Regions from separate parts of the Lysinibacillus sp. RU7 genome, predicted to be linked through region 2. Evidence: riboswitches for the same ligand, from Rfam matches in the RefSeq annotation. Region 2 holds a riboswitch; the other holds the start of a gene.
What was found. Region 2 has a riboswitch for thiamine pyrophosphate ahead of thiM (hydroxyethylthiazole kinase). Riboswitches for the same ligand answer to the same signal wherever they lie in the genome.
Positions count from the first base shown of each region.

Region 1 (5,601 bases), on a different contig from region 2:
TTTTAGAATAAAACATACTGACCGCTAGTAAAACACCGCCCACTACTGCAATGACAAACCCGATTGTAAACTCTAATAATGTCACAGGCAAATGCTCTAAAAAAAGCGGGCGCCAATTTTCAATAATCAGCATCAATACACCCGTTGGCGCTGGAATAATAAACGCCGGAACCATGTCAGAACGTACCGCCCACTCAACAGCTAGTAAAAATGTGCCGCTAAACACAAGAAATAAATAATACGTTTTAAACCAATTTTTAATGGTGTTCATGAGCAATCTTTCTCTCTACGTTTTTTCTTAAAGTTACAAATTCCATCTCATGTAGCATGTCCGGTTGACGTGGGCGTTTTAACGGGACAGCAATCTCTTCAAGTGTTTTGTCTGCATGTAGTAATAAAATGCGGTCGCTTAAATAGCAGGCCTCATCTAAATCATGTGTAATAAATAATATGGTTTTATTAAGCTCCTGCCAAATCGACAGTAACCAAGCTTGCATATCCTTTTTCGTAAAAGCATCCAGCGCACCAAAAGGTTCATCCAGTAACAGTACGTCCTCCCCTACTAATAGCGCTCGTAAAAAGGATACCCTTTGCCTCATGCCACCCGATAATTGCTGTGGCAATGCATTTTCATATGCTAATAGGCCCGCACGCTCCAGCCACTGCCTTGCCTCTTCCTTCGTATAGCGTTGGTCTTTTTTTACTTCTGATGGCAGCATCATATTGTCCAAAACTGTTCGCCACGGCAGCAATAAATCACGCTGTGGCATATAGCCCACATCGCCTAGCTTGATGGGACGTCCGTTTATAGTAATTTCCCCGTCATCCGGCTGCAAAAGACTCGTAATTAATTTCAAAATAGTGCTCTTTCCCGTACCACTCTTTCCTATTAATGAAACAAACTCACCGGATTTAATTTCTACATCCAGATTAGAAATCACGGTCTGTTTATCATAGGAATAAGATACATTTTTCAATACGAGTGTCATATTCGTTCTACCAACTCCACAACATCAATTCTGTCTCGGCGTCATTGCGTCCGCCCAAGTCTTTCGCTTGTATTTAACACGTGCTAAAAGAAATTAGATAGGCCAATCACGTTTGAAATAGTTCATATCCCAAAATAAATATTCATACTTCGATGTAATTTGAAAATGCTTTTCAAGTACAGCTAGCTCTCGTTCTGGCTTTCCATCCGCAAGCTCATCCATTAAATCAATTAACCATTTCGCTCCTTGTGCAAACTCCTCGGAGTCATATGTCTCAATCCATTTCGCATAACGGTTAGATGCTAATTGATCCCCGTATTGCTTTCTTAATAATTTCCCAATTTCCCAATAATCCCATGCACAAGGCAGAAGGCTCGCTACAACCTCTGCCAAACTACCATTTTGAGCAACATTTAACATATAGTTCGTATAAGCTAAGTTGTCTGGTGTTGGCTTAGTCTGCTCAAGCTCTTCTCGTGTAATACCAAATTCAGCCGCAAATTGACGGTGTAGCTCCATTTCAAAATGAAGTGTATCATGCAATACTTTTGAAAATTTGTTCATCATGTCTAAATTATGTGCTTTCGTCACACCTACTGCAAATAGCTTCGCATAATCGATTAAATACACATAATCCTGCTTCATATACTGAATGAATTTTTCCTCCGCTAATGTTCCTTGTCCTAGCTCCTGTACAAATGGGTGCTGATGATTCTTCTCCCAAATGGGTTGCACATTTTCATAAAGCCTATTTGTAAATTTCGTCATTTCAATTCCTCCTAAACTTAATACTATTAGAAAGACACATCTCGCTCAAAATAGGGAGAGGTGATGTCGCATCTTTACGGATATTCATGAAATACTTTGCTGTCCACTAAAAAAACCGCTTCCCCATATGGAAAGCGGCTATAAAAAGCATAGAGCTCTTTATTACCTACTTTCCTACGCTAGCATGAACTAGATCAGGTGCAAAGGGTACAATCTCAGCCAATACGGCGCCCCTAGTAGTGTCACTCTTATAAAATTAAAAAACCCCACTCACAAAGCGATGAGTGGGGAGAATAAGTCCTTCTTATCCTACGACAACCACTTTCCTACGCTAGCGTGAACTAGTACAGGTTCAAAGGGTTTAGAACAATTGTTCAATCTCAGCCTTCAAATAAGACTCCCCTAGTGTGTTCTAATTACTATTTATAACAATAACATGAATTCACTAAAAGGCAAGCTAAGATTTTTTTATACTAATTTAACGCCCTGCATCAAAATATGTACTTCACTGTGTATTCAACAGCTTTGCTTCAGTCAATCGCTACAAAACTTAAGCTTCAATACAATACCGCTCCATTTAAGTATGTTGTATAGTCGCCATTACTTGTTTCCCTACTACCATAAATACTGCATAAATAGCCAGCGCCGTTAAAACAGCTTGCCCTGGTTTCCAAAAGCTTGATAAATAAAATACAAGCCCTGTAAATAGCACCATGCCTACTGCACCAAAAATAGCATTTTGCTGTACAATATGAAACGTTTCCGCTGTCATACTTTTCATCTGCAAACGCATATTGAGCAGTGTTAAAATGGGTAAAAGCGTAATGACCCCCGATAAAAAATGTAAATTGGAGCGACTAAGCCATGAAGCAAGCAACATTACTGCGCCTCCAATAATAAATTGAACAACATAAAACACGTCATGTTCCCTCTATTCTATTAAAAATACAATCACTATAGCGCAATAAGTGAATCGTTTCAATAGGAAAAATCGTATTTAATAGCCTTGTACATGCAAATATCTTCACAGCACTTCTAGCATGCTTTTAACGCTTTTTTTCACTTTAACATTTATTCCCTCGACCAGTCACTATACAATAAATACCTCATACAGTCCTTTTTCAACCACTTACGTTTTGGTTGCGAAAAGAGCGTTTATCACCTGCTACACTAGAGTCAGAAAGGAGCTTTTCAAATGAAAGTCCAACTAACCGTTCATGAGCAATATAAAGAAATAGAGGTACATGTGTTTACAGATGTTTATACAAATGAAGTCGAGCAGCTTATGAAAACATTAAAGTCCCCAAAAACCTCTATGATCGACGGCTATAATGCCACAGAAATTCGCATGTTGAAATTAGAGGATATTTTCACGATTTATGTGGAAGATGGAAAAGTGTATTTTCAAACAGCAGAAGAGGAATTTGAATCAAAGCGCAAACTATATGAGCTTGAAGCATTGTTTGAAGCGAGCTTTGTCAAAGTCAATAAATCCACACTCGTGAATTTATCGAAAATTGTATCCATTCAAATGGGCATTGTCTCTACCCCGCAACTCGTACTAGACAACGAAACAACGATACATATTAGTCGGAAATATTTTAAGCTACTAAAGGAAAAATTAATGATGGGGAGAGAAAACGGATGACATACTTAAGAAGCTGTTTATTAGGTGTATTAATCTCATTAAGTACATCTTATATTATTGTAACGCTAAGTATCTTTACTGAGAATCGTGTTATTTCTGGTGACGAGCTACTGCATCAGTTACTCATTGCGATCGTCATGGGCATTGTCATCGGTCTTGCTACTACGATTTATGTAGTTGACAAACTCCCTTTTACGATCGCGACGATTATACATTTTACGATCGTTACATTCGTCGTCATGTCGGCAGGGATCGTTGGTCAATGGTTTGACTTCAATGAACCAAGCTCCATCATCAAAGTATTTATAAATGAAGTCATTGCCTACCTCATTATTTGGGTCGTTATTTATATTTTAATGAAACAAGAAGTAGCACAATTAAATCAATTAATTCAAGAAAGAAGGCGAGAAGATGAACAGCATAGAAGTTAATAATTTGCACAAAAAATACGGCAACCACGAAGCTGTGAAAGGCATATCATTTTCTGTCAAAAAAGGCGCATTGTTTGCGTTTTTAGGTACAAATGGCGCAGGCAAATCAACGACAATCGAGATCCTGTGCACGCTTACTCAAAAAACGGCTGGTGAAGTAACCATCGCAGGACACCCCTTAAAAAATCGGGATGCGATTCGAAAAGAAATTGGGGTTGTATTCCAACAAAGTATTTTAGATAGTCAACTATCCGTGTATGAAAATATTATGCACCGAGGGAACATGTACAAATTAACAAAAACAACCTTACAAGAAAATTATGCTTTCGTATCGCACTATTTACAATTAGCAGATATCGAACATAAAAAATATGGCTGTTTATCCGGTGGTCAAAAACGCCGCGCAGATATTGCCCGTGCCCTCATCCATAAACCAAGTATTTTGTTTCTGGACGAGCCTACAACTGGACTTGATCCCCAAACACGCATTTTCGTTTGGGAAGCGATTAAAAAGCTACAACAAGAAACCGATATGACGATTTTTTTAACAACTCATTATATGGAGGAAGCAGCGGTAGCAGATGATATTGTCATTATTAAACAAGGAGCAATTGTCGCACAAGGGACACCGCATGCGTTAAAAGATCAGTATGCATTCGACCAAATGACATTGCTATTTAAAGATCCAACGACAGGGGAACAGTATTTGCAAAACCAAAACCTCACGTTCCAAGAGAAAAATGGCGTGTATTATGTACGTGTTCGTTCCACAATAGATGCACTGCATATTTTAAAGGAACTAGAAGAAAATTTAGCGTCATTTGAAGTAATCAAAGGTTCTATGGACGATGTATTTATGTGTATTAATGAAGAAGGAGTTGCCATATGAGTACTATATTTAGTCTAATCAACCGCCACAATAAAGTATATCGCCGCGATAAAACGCTTGTTTTATTTTCTTTTTTATCCGTATTAATTGTGATTACTTTATATGCCGTGTTTCTACAAAAACTACAAGTGGATGCGATTGAACAAATTGTTCCTGCTTCTTCTGAGATTAAAACGCTTGTCAATGAATGGATGATTGCTGGACTACTATCGATTGTAACCGTTACAACAACACTCGCAGCATTCGGCATCTACATTCACGATTTAGAAACAAAGGGATTGGCTGATTTCTTGACCGCTCCTACTTCTCGTGCAACACTGCAATTCAGCTATGTTGCAAATGCTTGGATCATCGGGTTTATTTTATCTGTCGTAGCATTTATTTTATGTGAACTGTTTATTGTTTCAACAGGCGGTCATCTCGTGGATGCTGTAACATTTATTGAAATCATTGGCATTATCGCATTATCCGTGTCCCTTAGTAGCATGTTTAACTTATTTTTCACATTACTCGTTTCTACACAAACCGCTTTTTCAACACTGAACACGATTATCGGAACAGCAATCGGCTTCTTATGCGGCGTATATGTACCGATGGGCTCATTACCAAATGCGGTACAAAACGTCATCATGTTTTTTCCGATTAGCCATTCGACCGTATTATTCCGAGAAAAATTAATGGTCCATTCGTTAGACAACGTATTTTCAGGTACTCCGGAAGTACTGGCACAATATAAAAAGAATTTCGGTGTGGTCTATGAATGGAACAATACCCTTTTATCAACAAATGTTAGCTATATCGTGATCATCGGTTCGACGATTGCACTAGCAACAATCTCCCTTCTGATTTTTAAACTAAAAAACAAATAAGCAGAGG
Region 1 is NZ_JBYQFK010000005.1:118,760-124,360, forward strand. It holds gene AC3II9_RS05490 (ABC transporter permease) at 1-271, opposite strand, end outside; gene AC3II9_RS05495 (ABC transporter ATP-binding protein) at 258-989, opposite strand; gene tenA (thiaminase II) at 1,083-1,757, opposite strand; TPP riboswitch at 1,912-2,002, opposite strand; TPP riboswitch at 2,064-2,171, opposite strand; gene AC3II9_RS05505 (hypothetical protein) at 2,335-2,676, opposite strand; gene AC3II9_RS05510 (LytTR family DNA-binding domain-containing protein) at 2,953-3,405, shown strand; gene AC3II9_RS05515 (DUF3021 domain-containing protein) at 3,402-3,836, shown strand; gene AC3II9_RS05520 (ABC transporter ATP-binding protein) at 3,817-4,725, shown strand; gene AC3II9_RS05525 (ABC transporter permease) at 4,722-5,594, shown strand.
Region 1: it holds a riboswitch for thiamine pyrophosphate, as region 2 does, so the genes downstream of both, tenA (thiaminase II) here and thiM (hydroxyethylthiazole kinase) in region 2, are expected to answer to the same signal.

Region 2 (5,601 bases):
AGGGGAGCCAATTCGCGTTATTTGTCCAGGTAAAGTGTTCCGTCGTGATACAGATGACGCAACACACTCTCATCAATTCATGCAAATCGAGGGGCTTGTTATTGGAGAAAACATTCGCATGAGTGATCTAAAAGGAACTCTTGATGCACTAGCAAAGAAAATGTTCGGTGCGGAGCGTGAAATTCGTCTACGTCCATCATTCTTCCCGTTTACTGAGCCATCAGTGGAAGTCGATGTATCTTGTCATAAATGTGGCGGCGCAGGCTGTAACGTATGTAAGCAAACAGGCTGGATTGAAATTTTAGGTGCGGGTATGGTTCATCCAAACGTGCTTGAAATGGCTGGCTATGATTCAAAAAAAGTATCAGGCTTTGCGTTCGGTATCGGTGCTGAACGTATCGCGATGTTAAAATACGGGGTGGATGATATCCGTCACTTCTATACGAATGACGTACGCTTCTTATCACAATTCCACCGAAGTGAAGGGTAAGGAGGATTATTTATGTTAGTATCATTAAAATGGTTAGCACAATATGTAGATATTTCAGGCATTGCGCCACAAGAATTAGCAGAAAAAATTACACGTTCAGGTATTGAGGTAGATGCTGTCATCGATCGCTCTGCTGGCATGACAAATGTCGTAGTAGGTCATGTCGTATCAAAAGAAAAGCATCCTGAGGCAGATAAATTAAATGTGTGTCAAGTCGATGTTGGGGAAGCAGAATACCAACAAATCGTATGTGGTGCACCAAATGTAGAGGCAGGCCAAAAAGTAATTGTTGCGCGTCCAGGTGCGCATTTACCAGGTGGCATCAAAATTAAAAAGGCAAAACTTCGCGGTCAAGAATCGAACGGCATGATCTGTTCATTACAAGAGCTAGGTGTTGAAGGGCGCCTTGTCCCAAAAGCATATGCAGAAGGAATTTATGTGTTACCAGCAGATGCAGTACCAGGTTCAGATGCGTTAGAACTTTTAGGGCTTCGCGATACAGTTTTAGAGCTTGGTTTAACACCAAACCGTTCAGATGCGTTATCAATGCTTGGTGTAGCGTATGAAGTAGCAGCGATTCTTTCACAAGAGGTGAAGCTTCCTGAAATTAGCTACACAACATCAACTGAAAAAGCAACAGATAAATTAAAACTACGTGTAGAAGACACATCAGTGAACCCATTATACGCGGCAAAAGTAGTGAAAAATGTAAAAGTAGCAGAGTCGCCACTTTGGTTACAACATTATTTAATGGCGTCTGGCGTACGTCCACACAATAACGTAGTAGACATTACGAACTATATTTTAATGGAGTATGGCCAACCACTGCATGCATTCGATTACGACAAGCTAGCAACAGGTGAAATCGTGACACGTCATGCAACAGAAGGCGAAAAAGTGACAACGTTAGATGACCAAGAGCGCACATTAGTAGCACATAACTATGTCATTACAAATGGCAAAGAGCCAGTTGCGGTAGCTGGTGTAATGGGTGGAGCAAACTCAGAAGTATCAGAATCAACAACAACGGTTGTCATTGAGTCGGCATACTTTGCAGGTTCTTCTGTTCGTCGTACATCAAAAGATTTAGGTTTACGTTCTGATTCATCTGCTCGTTTTGAAAAAGGCGTAGACACAAACCGTGTACTTCCTGCTGCTGAACGCGCAGCACAGTTACTTGCAGAACTTGCAGGTGGTGAAGTGCTAGAAGGAACAGTACTTGTAGATGAATTAGATAAAACACCAGCTCGCGTTGTTGTATCACCTGATTTCGTGAATGCACGTCTTGGGATGAAGATTTCGCTGGAAGATATGCTATCGATTTTACATCGTCTAAAATTCGATGTAGAAGCGGCAAATGGCATGCTTATTATTGACGTACCAACACGTCGCGGAGATATTAAAATTGAAGAAGATATCGTAGAAGAAATCGCACGTATGTATGGGTACGATGAAATCCCAATCACATTACCAGCATCTGATGTGGTCGGCGGTTTAACAGCATATCAAGCAAAACGTCGTATTGTGCGTAGTGTAATGGAAGGTGCTGGTTTATACCAAGCGGTGACATATTCCCTTACTTCTGCGGAAGCGTCACAAAAATTTGCGTTAAAAGCAGAAGAAACAACAAAGTTATTAATGCCAATTTCCGAAGAGCGTTCTACATTACGCCAAAGCTTAATCCCACACTTAGTGGAAGCGGCTGCATACAATGTAGCACGTCAAATTGATTCGGTTGCATTATATGAAATCGGTTCTGTATTCCTTGGTCAAACAGCGGATGAATTACCACTTGAAGAAGAACATTTAGCGCTTGTTTTAACAGGTAAATGGACGGATCATGCATGGCAAGGTGAAAAGAAAAATGTTGATTTCTTTGTGGCGAAAGGAATCATTGAAGCAGTAGTGACAAAGCTTGGCTTAACAGATCGTATTTCTTACGTAAAAACTACTATTGATGGCTTACATCCAGGACGTACAGCACATGTGCTACTTGATGGAGAAGTAATCGGTTTAATCGGTCAGTTACACCCAGCAGAACAGAAAAAAGCAGGTGTGAAAGAAACATATGTAGCGGAACTAAACTTACTAGCTATTTTAAGTGCCGCAACAGGAGAATTAGTGTACACACCTGTTCCACGTTTCCCAGCGATGACACGTGATATTGCATTAGAGCTTGACCGTACAATGCCAGCTGGCGAAATCGTATCGATTATTAAAGGTGCAGGTACAAAACTGTTAAAAGATGTGAAAGTGTTCGACGTTTACGAAGGGGAGAAAATGGCAGCAGGCAAAAAATCAGTTGCTTTCTCCTTAACTTATTTCGATCCAGAACGTACGTTAACAGATGAAGAAGTAGTAGCAGCACATAACAAAGTGTTAAAAGCATTAGCTACAGCAGGCGCAGAAGTACGCTAAGACAGAATATACAGTATTAGGCATGCTCTTTTATAGGGCATGCCTTTTCATTTACGATTTTGTGCAGATAGGGAAACATCACTCAAATGAGGTTGTTATTCTTAAATGAATATATTATCATAAAGACAAATGAATAGTACCCACAGGAGGGGCCGAGGTAGTCGGCTGAGATTGTGCACACAACTGCACTGACTCTTTGAACCTGTAAGTTAGTACTTGCGTAGGAATGTGGATAGAAACCGACTTCAAAGCGATGTCAGGCTCTGTCCTGATATCGTTTTTTTTTTCACTCGCGTTGATTTAGTGGGAAGTATCGGTGAATGTTAATGTGATCAAAAAACCTAATATGAAAGTGAGATTAAACAATATGAGTTTACAACAGATTCGTGTTAAACAGCCACTTGTATTATGTATGACAAATACAGTAGCAGCTAATTTTACAGCGAATGGTTTATTAGCAGTAGGAGCTTCGCCGCTTATGTCTGAGGCGGTGCAAGATGCGGAGCAATTAGTTGGAATCGCTAATGCGGTACTCCTTAATATTGGGACAGTACATGATGCTTCATTTCAAGCGATGTTAGCAGCGGGTAAGGCAGCAAATGACAAGGGAATTCCTGTTGTATTAGATCCAGTGGGTGTTGGCGCATCAGAGTATCGCCAGCGTGCCGTAGAAAAGATTTTAGAAGATGTAAAAGTGGCATGCATTCGCTGTAATGTAGGTGAACTAGCGGCACTTGCTGGCGTGCACTGGGAAACAAGAGGTGTTGATAGCGGCGAAGGAGAAATGGATGTGATCGAAGTTGCTCGTTTAACGGCAAAAGCGTACAATACAATTGTTTTTGTGACAGGCTATACAGATGTTTTGACAGATGGGGTTCATGTAGTCGAAGTGACAGGTGGACATGAAAAAATTACAAATGTCACAGCGACAGGGTGTTTACTGAGTGCATTAACAGCAGCAGTTTGTTCATTGGAGGGAGATCGTCTACAGCAGTTACAGGCGTTAGCAGCTGATTACCAACAAGTAGCTGAGCAAGCTTGCCAATACGGAATTGGTACAGTACAAGTAGAAATACTAAACGCACTCGAACGATTATCAATGGAGGCGAAATCATGAATATTGTCATGACCATTGCCGGCTCAGATTCAGGTGGCGGGGCAGGCATTCAGGCAGATTTAAAAACGTTTCAGGAATTAGGCGTTTTTGGTACGACGGCTATTACCGCACTTACCGCGCAAAATACGCTAGGGGTACAAGGCATTTCACCTGTAGAGCCGGATTTCGTAGTACAACAAATACTGGCTGTTTTTCGTGATATGCCAGTGAAAGCGATTAAAACGGGTATGTTATTTTCAGCTGAAATTATTTCGGCCGTTGCCGACGTACTGAGTGAAAAGGATGTACAGCTTGTCATTGATCCGGTCATGATTGCTAAAGGTGGCGCAACACTTTTACAGCAAGCGGCCATTGAAGCAATGAAAACAAAATTATTGCCACTTGCAACAGTCGTGACACCGAATATTCCAGAAGCGGAAGTGTTAAGTAGCGTGACAATTGAAACGTCGGAGGATATTGAAAAAGCAGCACAAGTCATATTAGGCTATGGCGTACAATGTGTTGTCATGAAAGGTGGCCATTTAGCTGGTGACACTGCCGAGGATACGATTTATTTTGCAGATGGGTCATCATTTGTCATGCAAAGTGAGCGTATTCAAACGAACCAGACACATGGGACAGGCTGTACATTTTCAGCTGCATTAACCGCCTTTTTAGGGCAGGGATATGACATGAAAACAGCCATTATCGAAGCAAAGAAATTTGTCCAACTGGCGATTCAAAATCCACTGAATATTGGTCACGGACACGGACCGACGAATCATTTTGCGTATAAACAGCAACAGGGGCAAGTCGAGGTGAGAGTCATTGAAGCGTGAACAACTAAGCGTGTATTTTATTATGGGGACACAAAATGTCAAACATAGACAACCTTTACGTGTATTAGAAGAAGCATTGCAAGCAGGTGTGACGATGTTTCAGTTTCGTGAAAAGGGTGACGGGGCATTAACTGGTGAGGCATACGAACAATTTGCTAAAGATTGTCAAGCGCTTTGTCAACAATACAACGTACCATTTATCGTGAATGATGACGTGGAACTAGCATTGAAACTACAAGCAGATGGTGTACACGTAGGGCAGGAAGATGAAGCAGTAATGACAGTGAAAGAACGGATAGGCGATATGATTTTCGGTGTCTCTGTGCATACGATGGAAGAGCTAGAAGTAGCACTAGCAAATGGTGCAACATATGTCGGCATTGGGCCCATCTTTGCGACGAAATCAAAAGATGATGCTAAAACACCTGCTGGAACCCATTTTTTGCGACAGGTTACAGAAACGTATCCACATTTATGGACAGTTGCAATCGGTGGTATTACAGAACAAAATGCTTGGGAGCCCCTTCAGGCAGGCACAGATGGTGTAGCGGTTATTTCTACCATTTGTGAAAGTGAATGCATTGCTAAAACGGTTCAAAACTTAAAAATTAAGAAATAAATGACGAAAAAGCGACACAATTGTCGCTTTTTCTTGTTCTATTTATAGACGAGGATGTTTTCCCTCCTATACAATTAAACTGTGAGTCTTATTTATATGAAGGGAGGCATCGTTTTGGCGTTTCATCCAATTAAACTAT
Region 2 is NZ_JBYQFK010000028.1:47,262-52,862, forward strand. It holds gene pheS (phenylalanine--tRNA ligase subunit alpha) at 1-490, shown strand, start outside; gene pheT (phenylalanine--tRNA ligase subunit beta) at 503-2,908, shown strand; TPP riboswitch at 3,044-3,152, shown strand; gene thiM (hydroxyethylthiazole kinase) at 3,276-4,025, shown strand; gene thiD (bifunctional hydroxymethylpyrimidine kinase/phosphomethylpyrimidine kinase) at 4,022-4,843, shown strand; gene thiE (thiamine phosphate synthase) at 4,833-5,462, shown strand; gene AC3II9_RS17710 (MFS transporter) at 5,577-5,601, shown strand, end outside.